Regions from separate parts of the Pseudarthrobacter defluvii genome, predicted to be linked through region 3. Evidence: riboswitches for the same ligand, from Rfam matches in the RefSeq annotation. Region 3 holds a riboswitch; each other region holds the start of a gene.
What was found. Region 3 has a riboswitch for thiamine pyrophosphate ahead of JCQ34_RS17885 (ECF transporter S component). Riboswitches for the same ligand answer to the same signal wherever they lie in the genome.
Positions count from the first base shown of each region.

Region 1: another riboswitch for thiamine pyrophosphate. It lies ahead of thiD (bifunctional hydroxymethylpyrimidine kinase/phosphomethylpyrimidine kinase); the one in region 3 lies ahead of JCQ34_RS17885 (ECF transporter S component).
Region 2: another riboswitch for thiamine pyrophosphate. It lies ahead of thiC (phosphomethylpyrimidine synthase ThiC); the one in region 3 lies ahead of JCQ34_RS17885 (ECF transporter S component).

Region 1 covers NZ_CP066362.1:2,326,106-2,332,583, forward strand. The annotation lists gene obgE (GTPase ObgE) at 1-840, opposite strand, end outside; gene rpmA (50S ribosomal protein L27) at 957-1,220, opposite strand; gene rplU (50S ribosomal protein L21) at 1,283-1,591, opposite strand; gene thiD (bifunctional hydroxymethylpyrimidine kinase/phosphomethylpyrimidine kinase) at 1,928-3,448, opposite strand; TPP riboswitch at 3,456-3,553, opposite strand; gene JCQ34_RS10770 (Rne/Rng family ribonuclease) at 3,703-6,478, opposite strand, start outside.
Region 2 covers NZ_CP066362.1:2,415,066-2,421,543, forward strand. The annotation lists gene JCQ34_RS11200 (VOC family protein) at 1-764, opposite strand, end outside; gene JCQ34_RS11205 (amidohydrolase family protein) at 863-1,945, opposite strand; TPP riboswitch at 2,025-2,132, shown strand; gene thiC (phosphomethylpyrimidine synthase ThiC) at 2,128-3,954, shown strand; gene JCQ34_RS11215 (alpha/beta hydrolase) at 3,951-4,685, opposite strand; gene ffh (signal recognition particle protein) at 4,789-6,372, opposite strand; gene JCQ34_RS11225 (glucose-6-phosphate dehydrogenase) at 6,457-6,478, shown strand, end outside.
Region 3 covers NZ_CP066362.1:3,833,202-3,839,679, reverse strand. The annotation lists gene mnhG (monovalent cation/H(+) antiporter subunit G) at 1-245, shown strand, start outside; gene JCQ34_RS17900 (DUF4235 domain-containing protein) at 253-516, opposite strand; gene JCQ34_RS17895 (CDGSH iron-sulfur domain-containing protein) at 650-913, opposite strand; gene JCQ34_RS17890 (iron-containing redox enzyme family protein) at 985-2,040, opposite strand; TPP riboswitch at 2,319-2,459, shown strand; gene JCQ34_RS17885 (ECF transporter S component) at 2,527-3,150, shown strand; gene JCQ34_RS17880 (ABC transporter ATP-binding protein) at 3,150-4,697, shown strand; gene JCQ34_RS17875 (energy-coupling factor transporter transmembrane component T family protein) at 4,694-5,494, shown strand; gene JCQ34_RS17870 (UDP-N-acetylglucosamine 1-carboxyvinyltransferase) at 5,624-6,478, shown strand, end outside.

The DNA of each region.
Region 1 (6,478 bases), 1.5 Mb from region 3:
GCCATCCTGGCCGGCATAGCTCATGTCGACGGCGTACTTCTCCAGCTCTCCCTCGATGATGGCGAGGTCGGAGAGCGGGTCCCGGTCCGATTCCAGGGTGCCGCAGTCCAGCACGTGCACCAGGGCAGCGCAGCGCTCAACGTGGCGCAGGAAGTTGTGGCCCAGGCCGCGTCCCTCGCTGGCGCCTTCGATGAGGCCGGGAACATCGGCGATGGTGAACCGGACGTCGCCGGCCTGCACCACGCCGAGGTTGGGAACCAGGGTGGTGAACGGGTAATCGGCAATCTTGGGGCGAGCGGCGGACATCGCTGCGATGAGGCTGGACTTGCCCGCGGACGGGAAGCCCACCAGTGCGATATCCGCGATGGATTTCAGTTCCAGCACGACGTCGCGGGAGTCGCCCTCGAGGCCCAGCAGTGCGAAGCCAGGGGCGCGGCGCTTTTGGGATGAGAGGGCGGCGTTGCCGAGCCCGCCCAGGCCTCCGGCGGCCGCCACGTATTCGGCGCCTTCACCGACGAGGTCGGCGAGCAGGGTGCCGTCCTTGGTCTTGACCACGGTGCCGTCCGGCACGGGCAGCACCAGGGTCTCGCCGTTCTTGCCGCCGCGCCAGTCACCCATGCCGGGGCCACCGTTGCTGGCGTGCCGGTGGGGTGCGTGGTGGTAGTCGAGGAGTGTGGTGGTCTGGTGATCGACGCGAAGGATCACGTCACCGCCGTTGCCGCCATTGCCGCCGTCGGGCCCGCCGAGCGGCTTGAACTTCTCGCGGTGGACGGAGACGCATCCGTGGCCGCCCGATCCGCCGGATACGTGCAGGACTACCCGGTCTACAAAGCTGGCCACGTGGATCTCCTCAAATGCTGTTTACCTGGCGTCCGGAACGCCACATCGATTGTAATGCGGTTAAAAGAACAGTGGAGCGGACCCACAGGCCCGCTCCACCGCTTCAGAACTGGTTGTTACTCTGCAGCTGCAGCAGCAACGATGTTGACCACGCGACGACCGCGGCGGGTGCCGAATTCAACGGCGCCCGGGGTCAGTGCGAACAGGGTGTCGTCGCCGCCACGGCCAACGCCGGCGCCCGGGTGGAAGTGGGTGCCACGCTGGCGGACGATGATCTCGCCTGCGGAAACTACCTGGCCGCCGAAGCGCTTGACGCCGAGGTACTGAGCGTTGGAATCGCGGCCGTTGCGAGTGGAGCTCGCGCCCTTTTTATGTGCCATCTGAAATGCCTGCCTTTAAAATTCTGGGGAATCTGTTGGAAAACCTGAACAGTAACCGGTGGTTACTTGATGCCGGTGATCTTGACCTTGGTCAGTTCCTGGCGGTGACCCTGGCGCTTCTTGTAGCCGGTCTTGTTCTTGTACTTCTGGATGACAATCTTAGGACCACGCAGGTCCTGGAGGATTTCAGCCGTAACAGTTACCTTGGCCAGGTCAGCGGCGGCGGAGGTGACCTTGTCACCGTCAACCAGGAGCAGTGCGGGCAGCTCGATGGTGCTGCCGGCTCCACCGGCGACGCGGTTCAGGGTAACGAAGTCTCCAACGGAAACCTTCTCTTGGCGGCCGCCTGCGCGGACAATCGCGTACACCACTTGGGAACTCACTTCTCTCGACGTTTATTACAAAATTTGCGTGCGGCACCCGGCTCAGAAATTGGCTGGGTTCCCGCTGTGCCTCAACGCCGTGGATTTCCCGGGGAAATCCGTGAGCCGTCCCGGTGGAGAAGTCCGCTTGTTATGCACAGCGAATTGCTCCAGGGTCATAACCCAAGTGTTGGCGTAAGCACCGAAGATCCAGAATACGCTAAATCCGTCCACGGCCGCAAATGAGGCTGGTTCCGGCGGCCCGGCTGTGGTAGTAACCACAAACCCGGTGGGCAGCACCGCAACCATGCGGATCAATCATAGCGGCGCTGCTGCCCTCAGCAGTCAGGCATGCAGCCTCGGCGCGTCGAAAAATTCCACTTCCAGTCGGCAGGACTGCTTGAACGCGGTGACCATCGCTGCCCTTTCATGGTCGGAGGCCTTCCGCCCCGCCTCATCCACGATGGCAACAGCCCGGCGGGTGGCTTCGGCGAAGGCCTCGTCGGCATAGGTGCGGAGCCAGGCAGCGTAGGCATGCGCGTCCGGCTCACCGGAGGCAACGAACTGGGCGTGCAGCTTCTCCCCTACCTCGGCATAGAGCCAGAAGCAGGGCAGGACGGCGGCAGCCAGGACAGCATACGAGCCCGACGCCGAAGCTGCGGTGAGGTGGTCGACGTAGGCCTTTGTGACGGGGCCGAGGCCGCCCTGGGCTGGCCGGGTGCTGAGCCAGGAGCGGTGGAGTTCCGTTTCCACCTCGAGGCAATGTTGGGCCGATCCTGCCCAGAACAGCTGTTCGGCCTCCGAGGGGGCCAGGGCGCTGGTGCGGGCCAGCACGCGGGAGTACCCGTTGAGGTAAAGGGCGTCCTGGGCCAGGTAGTAGGCAAAGTCCTTCTCGGCCAGGTCTCCGGTGGCCAGGCCGCGGATGAAGTCCAGCGCATAGATATCGTCGAGGTCCTGTTGGGCTTCCGCCCACAGCCGGGCCGCGAAGCCGCCTTCCTGCAGTGCCGGCCGCAGGTGGTGGAAGTGGTGCACGGGTCCATTCCCCTGGCCCACCTCCAGCAGACCCGAGTTCTCGAGGGCACCCGCCAGCCAGGGCTTAACCGTCCGCAGTGACGCTTCCCAGTCGCCCAGGCGGGCCTGCACCGTTGCCATGGCAGAGGAAAGGGAGCAGCCTGTGCCGTGACTGTTGCGGGTGGAGATCCGGTTGCCCGGGACTTCCACTACGTCCTGTCCCAGCAGGCCCGCGGTGTTGACCAGCGCGTCCGGGCAGTCCGAACCTGCCAGGTGTCCGCCCTTGACCAGCACGGTTGCCCCGGTAGCGTCGGCCAGGCCCCGGCCCTGGGCCAGTGCCTCGTCCCAGTTCCCGGCGGGGGCCGCGCCCACCAGCATGGCAAGCTCGGGCAGGTTTGGGGTGATGAGGTGGGCAAGGGGCAGCAGTTCCCGCAGTGCGGCTTCTGCCGACTCCTGCAGCAGCCGGTCACCGCTGGTGGCAACCATCACCGGATCAAGAACCACGACGGCGGGACGCACCTTTTCGAGCCACCCGCGCACAGTGCGGATCACTTCCCCGTCACCCAGCATGCCTATCTTGACGGCGTCGATGCTGATGTCGTCACTGACGGCATCCAATTGCTGGGCCAGGAAGGCGGCCGGAGGCACGTGCACGGCCTGTACGCCCCTAGTGTTTTGGGCCGTGAGGGCGGTGATGGCGGCCATGCCGTAACCGCCGTGCGCGGCGATGCTTTTGAGGTCTGCCTGGATACCCGCTCCGCCCGACGGGTCCGAGCCCGCGATGGAGAGCACGCGGGGAACGTCACGGCCCGCAGGTAACGCGGCGAATGCACCGGAGGCAACTGGCAGGGGCATGGAAAGGGTGGAAGACAAGAGACATCCCTTCGCCGGTACTAGCCGGACAGGTTCAACGGGTCTGGATCTCAGCCGGCCTTCTGCGCGGCACCCCGTGTCGGTTCCCAGCCTAACCGCTGGGGCCTGACCGCAGGAAAGGTGACTGCAGGCGCGGGGAGGGTGGCCGCACGCAGGAGTCCCCGCCCTATGGACAGTTCCCCCTGTAATTTACGGGGGAACTGTCCACAAAGCGGGGACTCCTGAATGTTTCTTTGCTACAGCTCCGAGGCCGGGACGCCGACGCCGAGGATGATGGGTTCCTCTGCCGCCTTGCCCGGTTCCGCCGTGGCCTGTGCCTTATCCGTTTCCGGGGCCTTGGCTGCGTGCGAATGGCCTCCGGCAGTCGCCTGGACGTTTTCGTGGTGCTGGACAGCGGTCTCGTTGGCGGCACCCTGGGCACGGCTGGCACCCCGGTGGCGCCGCGGCCTCCGCTGACGCGACTGTTCCAGCGTGTGGTCCGAATAGTCCTTTTCGACGGGAGCATCCATTGCGGGGCGGGCTTCCGCTCCCCCGGTTTCGGCTTGCCGTTCCGGCGCGGGCTGTTCCGTTGCCGGCTGTTCAGGTGCCTGCGGCGTCTCGGCAGCCTTAGCTGGAGCGTCCTCCATGGACGACGCCGGCTGGCCGAGGTGGGCGAACGCTTCAGCGAGCCGGTCCAGGGTGAGGGCGGGCTTGGGCTGCTGCTCCTCCGCATGCTCCACGAACGGAAGCGGGACTTCCTCGCCGCCGAACGTCAGGACAGCTGCGGGACGCGTGGGGGCATCGGCGTCGTGCTTCTCCTCTGCCGGAGCGGCCGCCGCAGGCGGGGCTGCCGGCACCTGGCGGGTTGCGGCCACTTCGTCGTCGTGCAAGTGCGCGGCGTGGGCAGCAGCGGCGATGTTTGCCAGGGCAAGCCGGGTGGCTTCTGCCTTGGCGTGCCGCTCAGCGTCCGTGGGCTCCGGGTGGACAGTGTGGACCTGGACGGCAGGCACCGGTGCGGCTTCGGGCTGCTGGCCGCCGCGTCCGCGCCGCCGCTTGCGTTCCGAACGTGCGCCGGGCTGGTTGTTGTCAGTCCGCTGGCCTTCGGTGCGGTGGGCTTCGGTGCGGTGGGCTTCCGGCCGGGCTTCGGGCCGGTTGTCGCTGCGCTGGACGTGGTGGTGCTCGGCGGCAACGACGTTGGCGCGGCGGTGCTCCACGGGATCGTCGTGGGTCACCACGCCGCGGCCGGCGCAGGCCTCGCACTGTTCGCCGAAGACCTCCAGCAGCCCGGTGCCCATGCGCTTGCGGGTCATCTGGACCAGGCCGAGGGAGGTCACTTCGGCAACCTGGTGCTTGGTGCGGTCGCGGCCCAGGCATTCCACCAGGCGGCGCAGCACCAGGTCGCGGTTGGATTCGAGCACCATGTCGATGAAGTCGATCACGATGATGCCGCCGATATCGCGCAGCCGCAGCTGGCGCACCACTTCCTCGGCAGCTTCAAGGTTGTTCTTGGTGACGGTTTCCTCGAGGTTGCCGCCGCTGCCGGTGAACTTGCCGGTGTTGACGTCCACTACTGTCATGGCCTCGGTGCGGTCGATCACCAGGGAGCCGCCGGAGGGCAGGAAGACCTTCCGTTCGAGGGCCTTGTGGATCTGCTCATCGATGCGCCAGGCGGAGAAGATGTCCTGGTCCTTGGTCCACTTTTCGAGGCGGCCCACCAGGTCCGGGGCCACGTAGGTCACGTAGGCCTCGATGGTGTCCCATGCTTCCTCGCCGGAGACGATGAGCTTGGAGAAGTCCTCGTTGAAGACGTCGCGGACCACCTTGATGGTCAGGTCCGGCTCGCCGTAGAGCAGTTCGGGGGCCAGGATCTTGGTGGAGGCAGACTGGCTTTCAATGCCTTCCCACTGGGCCCGCAGCCGGTTGATATCGTGCGTGAGCTCTTCCTCGGAAGCGCCCTCGGCGGCCGTGCGGACAATGACGCCGGCGTGCTCGGGCAGGCGGTCCTTGAGGATGCGCTTGAGGCGGTTCCGTTCGACGTCGGGCAGCTTGCGCGAGATGCCGGTCATGGATCCGCCGGGTACGTACACCAGGTAGCGTCCGGGCAGCGAGATCTGGCTGGTGAGGCGGGCGCCCTTATGGCCCACGGGGTCCTTGGTGACCTGGACCAGGACGGTATCGCCGGACTTCAGCGCGTTCTCGATGCGGCGCTGCTTGCCCTCGAGGTTCACGGCTTCCCAGTTGACCTCGCCGGCGTACAGGACCGCGTTGCGGCCGCGCCCAATGTCAACGAACGCCGCTTCCATGGACGGCAGCACGTTCTGGACCTTGCCCAGGTACACGTTGCCGATCAGCGAATCCTGCTGCGTCTTGGACACGAAGTGCTCGGCCAGCACGCCGTCTTCGAGGACGGCGATCTGGATCCTGTCGTCGCGCTGGCGCACGATCATCTGCCGGTCCACCGACTCGCGGCGCGCCAGGAACTCAGCCTCGGTGATGACCGTGCGGCGGCGGCCCGTGTCACGGGACTCGCGACGGCGCTGTTTCTTGGCTTCCAGGCGGGTGGAACCCTTGACACTGGTGACGCGGTTGCTGGCCGGAGCCTCGCTCACAGTCCGCGGGGCACGGACGCGCGTCACCGTGTTGGGGGGATCATCGTCCCCGCCGCCCGTCAGCTCAAGGTCCTGGTCCCCGCGGCGGCGGCGACGGCGACGGCGGGACGTCACGCCGTCCTCCACCGTCCCTGCGGTGTCCTCGTCGGCTTCGTCCTCGGCGTCGGCTTCAGCGCTGCCGTCCTCGTTGTCCTCTTCAGCCCTGTCCCCGACCCGGCTGCGGCCCCTGCGGCCCCGGCTGCGGCGCCGGCGGCGGCTGGAGGAATCATCCGTATCTTCGGTTTCTTCCTCACCAGGCTCCTCGGCAGCGGGGGCTGCGGGACGGACCACGGTGCTGAGGTCCGGCGCCTGGAAGAGCACCGAGGTGGGGGAAGCGGGTTCCAGGAACAGGGAAGCGAAGGCGCTGGCGGCGGCAGGCTCTTCG
Region 2 (6,478 bases), 1.4 Mb from region 3:
ACGTCATCACCTGACGGAACCTCGATCAGCACTTCCCCGAGCCCCAGCGTGTCCTTGCGGGGCCCGGCACCGCGGCTGTTCCAGACGTTCATTGCCATGTGGTGGTGGTAGCGGCCGGCGGATACGAACAACGCCTGCCCGTGCCAGCCCGCCGTCTTTTCGAAGCCGAGGGTGCCTACGTAGAAGTCCCGGGCAGTCTGGACGTCGCCCACCTGCAGGTGCACGTGCCCAACGCCCGCGGACGTCTGCCGTTGGCCTTCCAAAGACTGCTCTGTGAGGTACTGCTCCAGGTACCGCTGCGGCGGCAGGGCAAGGCTGTCCATGACCACGTCCGTCCCGTTCCAGGACCAGTTGCTGCGCGGGCGGTCCCAGTACAGCTCGATGCCGTTGCCCTCGGGATCGGTGAAGTAGAAGGCCTCGCTCACCAGATGGTCGGCGCTGCCGGTGAAGGACCGCGGCTCATACTGGGCGGCCGTGGCGACGGTGGCGGCCAGGGAAGCCTGGTCCTCGAACAGCAGCGCCGTGTGGAACAGGCCCGCCTCTCCCCTGCCGGGAAGGTGCAGCCCGGGCGCCGGCGCCAGGTGGACCAAGGGAGTGCCGAGGCGGCCAAGGTAGAGCCCGCCGTCCTGTTCGGCCACCACCTCGAGTCCCAATGCGCGCTGGTAGTAGTCGGTCATGAGCTTCATGTCGCCCACCTTGAGCATCACAGTGCCCATGGCGAGGTCGGCAGGAAGCAGATCCCGGCTGGTGGCTGCTGAGGTCATTGAAGGCTCCTTGTGTTGGAGGCCGTCCCGTTGGCGGCCTGTCACATATTAAAATTACTTGAAGCTTCAATTTATTCCAAGTTCCCGGGCCCTTCCGGTCAGCGGACGACGCGGCCTCCCAGCACCACGTGTTCCAGGCCCTTGATAGTTTCCGGTACGGCCCGCGGGTCTTCCCGGCACACCACGACATCGGCCCGCGCCCCTTCGGCCAGGCCGTCTGACCCCAGCCACGCGCGGGCTGCCCAGCAACCTGCATCCAGTGCTGCTGCCATTGGCAGGCCGGCGCTGTGCAGGGCCAGGATCTCGTCCGCGATCCTGCCGTGCCGGATCACGCTGCCGGCGTCGGTGCCGGCGAAGATGCGCACGCCAGCTGCGTAGGCTTCCGCCACGCGTTCCAGCCGGCGTTCCCACAGGGCACGCATGTGGGCGGCGTACCGGGGGAACTTTGCATCCGCCTGTGCGGCGATGTCCGGGAAGGTGGCGATGTTGACCAGCGTGGGCACGATCGGCACGCCCTGTTCGGCAAACCGGGGCAGGTGCCGCGGCAGGAGCCCGGTGGCGTGCTCGATGCAGTCGATGTCCGCGTCCAGCATCTGGTCCAGTGTGTCCTCGGCGAAACAGTGCGCTGTCACGCGCGCACCTTCGTCATGCGCTGCCTGGACGGCATCCCGTACGACGGCGGCGGGAAAGGAAGGCGCCAGGTCGCCGGCGCTTCGGTCAATCCAGTCTCCTACGAGCTTGACCCAGCCGTCGCCGTCGCGCGCCTGCTTGCGGACGGCCTCCACGAGGCCCTCCGGCTCCACCTCCTCAGCGAAGCCGCGCAAATAGCGGCGCGTCCGCGCCACGTGGCGCCCGGCACGGATCAGTATGGGGAAGTCCCGGCCGCCCTGCATCCAGCGGGTATCGGCCGGCGAGCCGGCGTCGCGGACCAGCAGGGTTCCGGCGTTGAGGTCGGCCAGCGCCTGCTCCTCAGCAGTGGCGGCGTCAACGGGGCCGGCCGGGCCCAGCCCGATGTGGCAGTGCGCGTCAACGAACCCCGGCAGTACCCAGCCATGAAGGACCCTGCCCGGCTCCGTCTCAGGCCGGGTGAAGGTGAGGCTCCCGTCCACGGACCAAAGCCCGTTCCGGACGCTGTCCGGTCCGGTAAGGACCGGACCGCGGAATTCAATGACTTCTGGCATAAGGACTTCCTTTCGCTGCCCGGACAGGCTACACCCGGGAATGTGACAAGGCAGTTCCAGCGGCCTGTGGTAGCTTCGTTCCTGACCACACGGGTGCCCCTGCAGGGGCTGAGATCGGGCTGACGCGGCCTGCGACCGTTGAACCTGTCCGGGTAATGCCGGCGAAGGAAGTGAGTATTCCCTTGAGTACGCAAAATACCCAGTTGAACCCTGCCCAAATCCAGGCCGAAGCAGCGGCGGACGGTCAGTCAGCCCTCCAGGTGACCCAATCCCTGAAGTCGCATTCGTTGGCCTTCATTGAAGATGCCGGCGCCGGAATCCGGGTGCCGGTCACGGAGATTTCCCTTGAGCCGTCCCCCAACGGCCGGCCCAACAAACCGTTCCGGACCTACCGGACGGCGGGACCGGGCAGCGACCCCGTCCGCGGCCTTCAGCCCTTCCGCTCCGAGTGGATCGCGGCACGCGCGGACACCGAGCCGTACACCGGCAGGCAGCGCAACCTGCTCGACGACGGCCGCTCGGCTGTCCGCCGCGGTGCCGCCTCCGCGGAGTGGCAGGGTGGGCAGCCGGTGCCCCGCCGCGCCGTCGACGGCCACACCGTGACGCAGATGCACTACGCCCGGCAGGGAATCATCACCCAGGAGATGCGCTTCGTGGCGCTGCGCGAAAACTGCGATGTGGAACTGGTGCGGAGTGAGCTCGCGGCGGGCCGCGCGATTATCCCCAGCAACATCAACCACCCGGAGTCCGAGCCGATGATCATCGGCAAGGCGTTCCTGGTGAAGATCAACGCCAACATCGGCAACTCGGCAGTCACCAGCTCGATCGCTGAGGAGGTGGACAAGCTGCAGTGGGCCACGCAGTGGGGCGCCGACACTGTGATGGATCTGTCCACCGGCGATGACATCCACACCACGAGGGAATGGATCATCCGCAACTCCCCTGTCCCCATCGGCACCGTGCCCATCTACCAGGCGCTGGAAAAGGTCAACGGCGAGGCCAACGCCCTGACGTGGGAAATCTTCCGGGACACCGTGATCGAACAGTGCGAACAGGGTGTGGACTACATGACCATCCACGCCGGCGTGCTGCTGCGCTACGTTCCCCTGACAGCCAACCGGGTGACGGGCATCGTCTCGCGCGGCGGCTCCATCATGGCCGGCTGGTGCCTGGCCCACCACCGGGAGAACTTCCTGTACACGCACTTCGACGAGCTATGCGAAATCTTCGCCAAATACGACGTCGCCTTCTCGCTGGGCGACGGCCTCCGCCCCGGTTCGACGGCTGACGCCAACGACGCCGCCCAGTTCGCGGAGCTGGACACGCTCGCCGAGCTGACGCAGCGGGCGTGGGAGTACGACGTGCAGGTGATGGTGGAAGGACCTGGCCACGTTCCCTTCCACCTGGTCCGCGAGAACGTGGAGCGGCAGCAGGAGCTGTGCAAGGGCGCTCCGTTCTACACACTGGGGCCGCTGGTGACCGACGTTGCCCCCGGCTATGACCACATCACCTCCGCCATCGGTGCCACCGAGATTGCCCGGTACGGGACCGCAATGCTCTGCTACGTCACCCCGAAGGAACACCTGGGCCTGCCCAACAAGGACGACGTGAAGACCGGCGTGATCACCTACAAGATCGCCGCTCACGCGGCAGACCTCGCCAAGGGCCATCCGGGGGCGCACGAACGGGACGACGCACTGTCCAAGGCCCGCTTCGAGTTCCGCTGGCGCGACCAGTTCGCGCTGTCCCTGGATCCCGTCACTGCCGAGGCCTTCCACGACGAGACCCTGCCGGCGGAGCCTGCCAAGACGGCACATTTCTGTTCCATGTGCGGGCCGAAGTTCTGTTCCATGCGGATCAGCCAGGACATCCGGGACGAATTCGGCTCAGCGGAGGCCCAGGCGGCGCTCGCCGGTGTGGCGTCGGGGATGCGGGAGAAGAGCGAGGAGTTCCTGGCTGCGGGCGGCAAGGTGTACCTGCCGGAGCCTCGGGTTCCCGCGGAAAGCTAGGACGCCCGGGCCGGCTGGCTTCGGCTGACCCCGGCGATGAACTGCCGGATGGCCCGGTCGCCGTCCGGCGAGTCCTGGGGCCGGTGCCCTCCCGCGGCAACGTGGTGCAGGGCACCGGTCTCACGCAGGTAGCCGGCGATTTCCTCGTACAGCGGTTCCCATCCCCCGGTCAACACCAGCGTGGGTACGCCGGGAACGATGTGGAGCGGTGCTTCCCACGACGGTGCCTGAAGCCGGAGCCTGCGGGCAGACCGCTTCTCCTCCGTCGTGGCGGGCTGCTGGAGGTCCGTGGCGTAGACCCGCCGCACGAATTCGCGCTGGAAGTCTTCGTCGCTGAGCTGGTGGCGCACGTCGAAGAGGGGCTGCATCAGGCTGATGTGGGCGGCTGTGGCCGGCAGTTCCGCGGTCAGCGAGAGGCACGCCGGTTCCACCAGGGTCAAGGAAAAGACCAGGTCCGGGCGTTCGACAGCGGCGATCATGGCGGCGATGGCCCCTTGGGAGTGGGCCACCACGTGACCGCCGGCGGCGCCGCGCCCATCGTCGGCCAGCGACCGCAGGATGATGGCGGCATCTTCCGCAAAGGAGGACTCCAAGGGCTCCGCGACGGCGTCATAGCCATGCCGGCGGAGGAACAGGGCGTCGTAGGCCAATGCCATGCCGTGCTGGCGGGGCCATGCAGCGGCGCCAAAGGCTCCGGCGCCGTGCACGAACACTACCCTCTGCTTGAACATGTCCCAACCCTATTCCACGGTGCCGACATCCCAACGAAGAAGCGCCAGGTGTCGCCTTGAACGGTCAAGACGGCCCCTGGCGCTTCCTGATTGCGTGAAACTGCTACTTTCCCAGGAACTTGTCGAAGCCCTTGGGGAGGTTCAGCTGGGAGGGATCGAACTCGCCACTTTGCTGGCCGAAGGCGGCCCCGGTGGGCAGTGCCTTGGCAGCATTGGCGCGGCGGGCTTCGGCTTCCTTGCGCTCCTGCGCCGCCTTGGCCGGGTTGCCGGACTTTGCCTTCTTCTTGGGCGCATTCTTGGCGTTCTTCCGCGCACCGCCGCCGGCTCCTGGCATGCCGGGCATCCCGGGCATTCCCGGCATGCCGCCCTGGGCCATCTTCTTCATCATCTTCTGGGCCTGTGCAAAGCGCTCCAGCAGGCCGTTGACCTCGGACACGTGGACGCCCGAACCACGGGCGATGCGGGCGCGGCGCGAGCCGTTGATGATCTTCGGGGCAAGCCGCTCGTGCGGGGTCATGGACCGGACAATCGCCTCGACACGGTCGATCTCCCGCTCGTCGAACTGCTCCAGCTGCTGCCGGATGTTCTGCGCGCCCGGCATCATCATGAGCATCTTCTTCATGGAGCCCATGTTGCGGATCTGCTGCATCTGGGCCAGGAAGTCCTCAAGGGTGAAGTCTTCCTGGTCGGCGAACTTCTTCGCCATCCGGGCGGCTTCATCCTTGTCCCAGGCCTTTTCAGCCTGTTCGATGAGCGTGAGGATGTCGCCCATGTCCAGGATGCGCGAGGCCATCCGGTCCGGGTGGAAGAGCTCGAAGTCGTCCAGGCCTTCGCCGGTGGAGGCGAACATGACCGGCTTGCCGGTGACCGACGCGACTGACAGCGCGGCACCACCGCGGGCATCGCCGTCGAGCTTGGACAACACAATGCCGGTGAAGTTCACGCCTTCGTCGAAGGCGAGGGCCGTGTTCACGGCGTCCTGGCCGATCATGGAGTCGATCACGAACAGGACTTCGTTGGGCACGATGGCGCGGCGGATCTGGCGGGCCTGCTCCATCATGCCGGCGTCCACGCCAAGGCGGCCTGCGGTGTCGACGATCACCACATCGTGCAGCTTCTGGCGTGCTTCCTCGACGCCGGCACGTGCCACGGCGACCGGGTCACCGGCAGGCTGGTCCAGCTCCGTGGAGGTGGCGCCCGGGTGCGGTGCGAACACCGGGACATTGGCGCGCTGGCCCACCACCTGGAGCTGGGTAACGGCGTTGGGGCGCTGGAGGTCGCAGGCCACCAGCATGGGGCTGTGGCCCTGGGCCTTCAGCCACTTGGACAGCTTGCCCGCGAGGGTGGTCTTGCCGGCACCCTGAAGGCCGGCAAGCATGATGATGGTGGGGCCGTTCTTGGCCAGCCTGATGCGCCGGGTCTCGCCGCCGAGGATCTCCTGGAGTTCCTCGTTGACGATCTTGACGATCTGCTGGCTGGGGTTCAGCGCGGCAGAGACCTCCGCACCCAGGGCCCGTTCGCGGACCCGTCCCGTGAATTCACGGACCACCGGTACGGCGACGTCCGCGTCCAGGAGGGCACGGCGGATCTCGCGGACGGTGGCATCAACATCGGCCTCCGTGAGGCGGCCCTTGCCGCGGAGATTCTTGAAGGTTGCTGTCAACCGGTCAGAGAGTGAATTGAACACGCGCCGTGAACTTCTTTCAGGAGATGATCGGGACTCGACTATCTAGGGTATCAAGTCAGGCACCTAAGGTGGCATGCTGGCGAAATGACGAGCCAAACAACTGTCA
Region 3 (6,478 bases):
TCCTGCTGCTGGCCGCGATTGGGCTGCAGATGCGGACATGGTGGGTGTGGCCGGTGCTGGTGGTGGCCTGGATCTTCCAGCTGCTGACGGTGCCCGTATCCGCGCACATGGTGGGCCGCGCGGGCTACCGGACCAAGCACCTGCACCGGGAGCTGCTCACCGCCGATGAGCTGGAGGCCGTGGTGCAAAAAGCCGCCGCCGAGGCTGCCCGGAAGGACAGCCCCGACGACGGCCGGCAACGCTAAGGAAGAGCTAGACGATGTCCTGGGTCTTGGCGAACCGGGCAATGGCGCGCTGGGTGCCGCGGTTTGCCAGGACCTGGATGATGGCGCTGACCGATGCCGAGATCAGTGCAAAGGTCAACGCCGAACGTAGGCTGGTGGGGACATCCTCGTGCTTGCCGGTGGGCGGCTTCTGTCCGGTGGTCTTTTCCCAGATGGTGTTGACCAGCTTGGTGCCGGCCAGGCCTGCGCCGAGGCTCACCCCGGTCCCGAGCAGCTTGATGAGAAGGTTCATTCCTAATACTCCTTGCGGACGGAAAACGGACTGCCTCCAGCCTAGCCGTACACCCGTCGCGGTCCCGGCAAGAGTCGGGGCAAGGGCGTGGCCGGCCGGCGGGGCTTGTTGAACTGGCTAGCCCGCCGGCTGGCTAGGTGGCCTGGGGCTCGGTGCGGAACTTGATCATCTTGTGCGTGCCGTCGCAGTAGGGCTTGATGGCGGACGCCCCGCACCGGCACAAGGCCACCGTTTTCCGCTCCCGGGGCACGGCACCGCCGGATGGGGTGACGATCTCAAATTCGCCCCGGACAATGAGTGGCCCGTCCGGGCAAACCACGATCGAGCTCGCGGCAGGTTCCTGCTCCTCGTGTACCTGGTCCATGTCGGCTCCTGTTCCCTGCTGTTCCAGGCTCATGCCTGCACCGCATCCATCGTTGTTGTTTCTGGCCGGCCCGGGACGCCCTGGCCCTGCCGCGGCGGCGCCTGTCACGCTGCCGCCGGCACGGCCGCCCGGAGTGAAGTCTGCCCGGCTTCCCAGGACGACATCAGGTGGGCGGAAAGGCGGCTGTCGATGGCCATGACGGCCGTGGCCCCGAACAGGACGTCGGCCAGCAGTTGGGGTTCAGCTTCCACCAGGCCGCCGGCGAGGTCGCGTCCGGCGATCTGTTCGTGGACGGCGTCGGCCTCCACGTGCTCGTCAAAGTAGTGCGTGATTTCCGGGCCGAAGCCGTGCCGGCGGAATCCGTTGCCGTAGAAGCGGTTGGGCTGGGAGGACGTCATTTCGTAGATTGCCAGGTGCCCGGTGATGGCACCGCGGAGCCGCCGGTTCAGGCCGCAGAGCGACATGAGGTTGACCGAAGCCAGGGAGACCGCCGGTACGGCGTCCACGTAGGCGCCGTAGCTGTCGTCCAGGCCCAGGCCGCGCATGGTCCGGGCAAACAGCGCGCTGTGCATCCGCTCAGGCCGGCCGCCGCCGTATTCGTCCGCCTGGATTTCCACCAGGGCCGCCTTCGGCCGGCCGCTGAGCCGCGGAATGGCCCATGTGTGCGGATCGGCTTCCTTCAGTTGGTACATGGACTTGTGGACCAGGAACTCTTTGAGCTGGTCCAGTGTGGCTTTCCTGGCCACGTAGCGGGACACGCTGGGACCGGTATCCGTGGCGGCCAGGCCAAAGAGGACGTCGGCAACCGCGTCGCTGGTCATGGCAACCCCGCCGGGCAGTTCGAAGTTCCCGGCGGTTTGGTACGCGGCAGCGCGCAGTGCCGCTTCGAAGGGTTCCTCGATCAACCGCCGGACGCTGATCAGCGCCGGCTCCCATTCCCAGAGGTCTGAAACGCCGTCCAGGCCGGAGTAATGGAGTTCGTAAAGGCAGAAAAGCGAAAGTTGGATGTCCTCGTCGGAGATGATGTCGCCGGACCCGGCCAGCTGCCGCACCACCAGGGAGTACAGCCCGTCCAGGCCCGGCCCGGCGGTGTCCGGAGCCTGCGCCAGGACCTGGAACAGTGCGCTGCTGACGGGTCCTCTGGGTTCCGGGATTCTCATGGTGCTCCTTGGTCTGCCGCACTGCTGACGGGAACGAACGGGGGGCCGCCCATGGTGAGTCCCATGCCCGTCCTCCTCGAAACCCGGGAGACAACATAGTAAGCATGATTACTAATAAAAGCTAAGCGCACTGACCTCCAGGCGTCACGCCATCACAAAGCGGCCGGTCACATCCGGTCCGCTTGGCGCCCGCAGCCCTCAATCCTGCGCCGGCCGGTGTAAACTGGAGCACGCCCGGAAGGGCAATCACAAGCCTTACCCAAACCAAAAAGCAACACTAAAAACGACAGGGGAGCGCCGCCGTCGGGCATCCTGGCACAAGCCGGGCACCGCAGGTGGGCGCTGAGAGTGCGGACAGCCGCAGACCCTCGAACCTGATCCGGTTAGTACCGGCGCAAGGGAGTCGAGTTCTCAAAGTGTCGCGGCTGCACGGCAACGGGCCGTCAGCCGGGTCCACTTTCCCCTCCTGTTTCCCAGGAGGATCACATGAGCACTGCAGCAATCAAGAAGACCACCAGCAGGTCCTGGCGCGTCGTGGACATCGTGGTGGCTGCGCTGGTGGCCATCGCCGGCGGCGTCATCTTCTGGGCGTGGGACCAGGGCGCGGCAGCGCTGTCGGCCCCCATGAACGCCGCCTACCCACCCCTCACCGGGCTGCTGGCCGGCGGATGGATGATCCCGGGCGTGCTGGGCATGCTCATCATCCGCAAGCCCGGCGCCGCCCTGTTCTGCGAAACCGTGGCCGCCACCGGGGAACTGCTCATGGGCTCCCAGTACGGCGCCTCGGTCCTCTTCTCGGGCTTCATCCAGGGCCTCGGCGCGGAAATCATCTTCGCAATCTTCGTGTACCGCAAGTTCAACCTGCCCGTATCGCTGCTCGCCGGCGCCGCGGCCGGATTCTTCTGCGGCCTGAATGACTCCTTTGCGCCGTGGGGCTGGAACATCGCCTACTCGGGCGCGGACAAGTTCGCCTACATCGTCCTCACCACCATTTCCGGGGCAGTCCTGGCAGGTGCCCTGGCCTGGCTCGCCACCCGCGGCCTGGCCCGCACCGGCGTCCTGAGCTCCTTCGCCTCCCGCAAGGCTGCCACGGAGCCAGTCTTCTCCTGATGGCACCCTCCCAGGGCGCCGGCGGCCCCGTCCGCCCAGCCGCCGTCACCGCCCGCGGCTGGGGCTGGCGGCACGCCGGCAGGGCCAAGCCCGCCGTCCATGCCCTTGACCTGGACATCCGCCCCGGCGAGCGGGTGCTGCTGCTTGGCCCCTCGGGCGCCGGAAAGTCGACGCTCCTCCATGCCCTCGCCGGCGTGCTGGGAGACATCAACGACGACGGCGAGGCAGGCGACGCCGACGAGTCGGGTTCGCTGCTGGTTGACGGTGCCGTGCCCCGCTCCCAGCGTGGCCGCGCCGGCCTGATGCAGCAGGACCCGGAGACGCAGGTGGTCCTTTCGCGCGTGGGGGACGACGTCGCCTTCGGCGCCGAGAACCTTGCCGTGCCGCGGGATGCCATCTGGGCGCGCGTGCACGAGGCGCTTGCCGACGTCGGACTGTCCCACCTCCCGCTGGACCACCCGACGTCGGCCCTGTCCGGCGGGCAAAAGCAGCGCCTGGCGCTGGCGGGGATCCTGGCCATGCGGCCGGGGCTGATCCTGCTGGACGAGCCCACCGCCAACCTGGACCCGGACGGGGTGCTGGAAGTCCGCGACGCCGTGGCGCGCTGCCTGGACAAGACGGGGGCCACGCTGGTGGTGGTGGAGCACCGCGTGTCCGTGTGGAAGGACTTGGTGGACCGGATCGTGGTCCTGCAGCCGGGCTCGTCCAGCGAGCCCGCCGTGCTCCTGGACGGGCCGCCGGACCGGGTACTCAGCGAGGCACGGACCATGCTCGCCACCGCAGGGGTATGGGTCCCCGGGTACGTCCCGGCCACCCGGGCCCGGGCTGCGGTGCCGGCGCCGGGAACGGGCAACCTCCTGCTGGCCGCCGAACAGCTGGGCGTCTCCCGCGAACGTTCCCGCCGCCATGGCTTCCGCAAAATCCCGCCCGTCCCCGTCCAGGAAGGTGTAGCCGCCCAGGTCCGCGCCGGGCAGGCGCTGGCCATCACCGGTCCCAACGGCGCCGGCAAGTCCACGTTCGCGCTGACCCTCGCCGGCCTCCTGGAGCCGGTGTCCGGAAAGGTGTCCGCCACCCTGGACCTGAGCCGCGGTGCGGGCATCGACCCGGTCCGGTGGAAGGCCGAGCAGTTGATTTCGCGCGTGGGGACGGTGTTCCAGGAGCCTGAGCACCAGTTCGTGACCGGCAAGGTGCTGGATGAGCTGCGCTTTGGTCCCCGGCACCTGGGCCACGGGGAGGGCCGGGTTGACGAGCTGCTGGAGAGGCTGCGGCTCACCCAACTGGTGGACGCCAACCCTTACACGCTCTCCGGGGGTGAAAAGCGGCGGCTGTCCGTGGCCACCGTCCTTGCCGCCAGCCCCCAGGTCCTTGTCCTTGACGAGCCCACCTTCGGGCAGGATGCCAACACCTGGGCCGAGCTGGCCTCGTTCCTGTCCGAGCTGCTTGACGCCGGAACGGCGGTGGTTTCCGTGACCCACGACGCCGAATTCACGGAGGCGCTGGGCGGCGAGGAGCTGCGCATGGCCGCTGCGGAAGCGGTGGCGCCATGAGGCAGCAACTCACCCTCAGCGGCAACCGCGCGCTCCTGACCCGCGCCAATCCACTCAGCAAATTCGCGGCGGTCCTGCTCATCACGGCCGTCCTTGCCCTGTCCATCGACTGGGTTTCGGCCTCCGTGGCACTGGTCTTTGAGCTGCTGCTGTTTCCCCTGGCCGGGCTCACCCTGTCCCTGCTGTGGCAGCGGGGGTGGCCGCTGATCCTTGCGGCGGCGATTGGCGGGTGGAGCACGTCCATCCTGGCGCCGGACAGCGGCAGGATCCTGCTCGACGCCGGCATCTGGACCATGAGTGAAGGTTCCCTCCAGCTGGGGATCGGCTTTTTGCTGCGCGGCTTTGCCATCGCCCTTCCGGCGGTACTCCTGATGAGCTGCACCGATCCCACGGACCTCGCCGATGCGCTGGCGCAGAAAGCACGCCTGCCGCACAGGTTCGTCCTGGGAACACTGGCCGCGATGCGCCTGGTGGGACTCATGGCCGAGGAATGGCAGACAATCGGCATGGCACGGCGTGCCCGCGGCGTGGGTTCCCGCGGCAGTTTGGCCCAGCGGGTGAAGGCCACGCTGGGGCAAAGCTTCGGGCTCCTGGTGCAGGCCATCCGGCGCGCGTCGAGGCTGGCCGTCACCATGGAAGCGCGGGGCTTTGGCGGTGCCACGCGGACCTGGGCGCGGGAATCAACCTTCAGCCTGCTGGATCTCGGAGTGGTGGCCGGCGGCATCGTGGTGGCCGGGCTGGCTCTTTTCGCGGCTGTCACCGCCGGTACGTGGAATATGGTGTGGCTGGGTAGCTGAGCGTCCGGCCCAGGAACTACGTATGCTTCCCTATCGCACCCGATGGGTACAGCCGTCCCGTAGCCCCCATAAGCGCCGTTGGGTAGTCTCACGGGAGGCCCGATAACTCATTTATGATATATTCGCGGTATGACCCAGGAAACCGCTGAACACGTTGCCGCCATGCTGAGGGACGCCCGGAGCGAGAAAGGGTGGACCCAGGGCCAGTTGGCCGCCGAACTCGGCACCAGCCAGAGCGCTGTGGCCCGGATGGAACAGGGCAAGCAAAACCTGAGCCTGAAAATGATCCAGCGGCTGGAAAACATCTTCGACCGCAGCATCGTCAACGTGGGCAAGCCGCAGATGACCCACCTCCGGGTGGAGGGTGGCCGCACCCTGTCCGGGGCCGTGGACGTGAACAGCAGCAAGAACGCCGGCGTCGCCCTGCTCTGCGCCAGCCTCATCAACCGCGGCACCACAGTGCTCCGCCGGCTGGCCCGCATCGAGGAAGTCAACCGTATTGTCGAGGTGCTGACCAGCATCGGCGTGGAATGCACCTGGCTCAACGACACGGACCTGCGCCTGCGCCGTCCCGCCGTCCTGGACCTGGAAGCGATGGACGTGGACGCGGCACGCAGGACCCGCAGCGTCATCATGCTGCTCGGCCCCATGCTGGACGAGTCCCGGGAGTACCGGCTGCCCTACGCCGGCGGCTGCGACCTGGGCACCCGCACGGTGGAGCCCCACATGCAGGCCCTGCGCGAGTTCGGCCTGTCCGTGGAGGCCACTGCAGGTTTCTACACCGTGCAGGCACCCCCTGCCGACACCCGGGACCGTTCCTTCGTCCTCACCGAGCGGGGCGACACCGTCACCGAGAACGCGATCATGGCCGCGGCGCATCGGCCGGGAACAACCGTGATCCGCAACGCCAGCCCCAACTACATGGTCCAGGACCTCTGCTTCTACCTGCAGATGCTCGGCGTCACCATCGAGGGGGTGGGCACC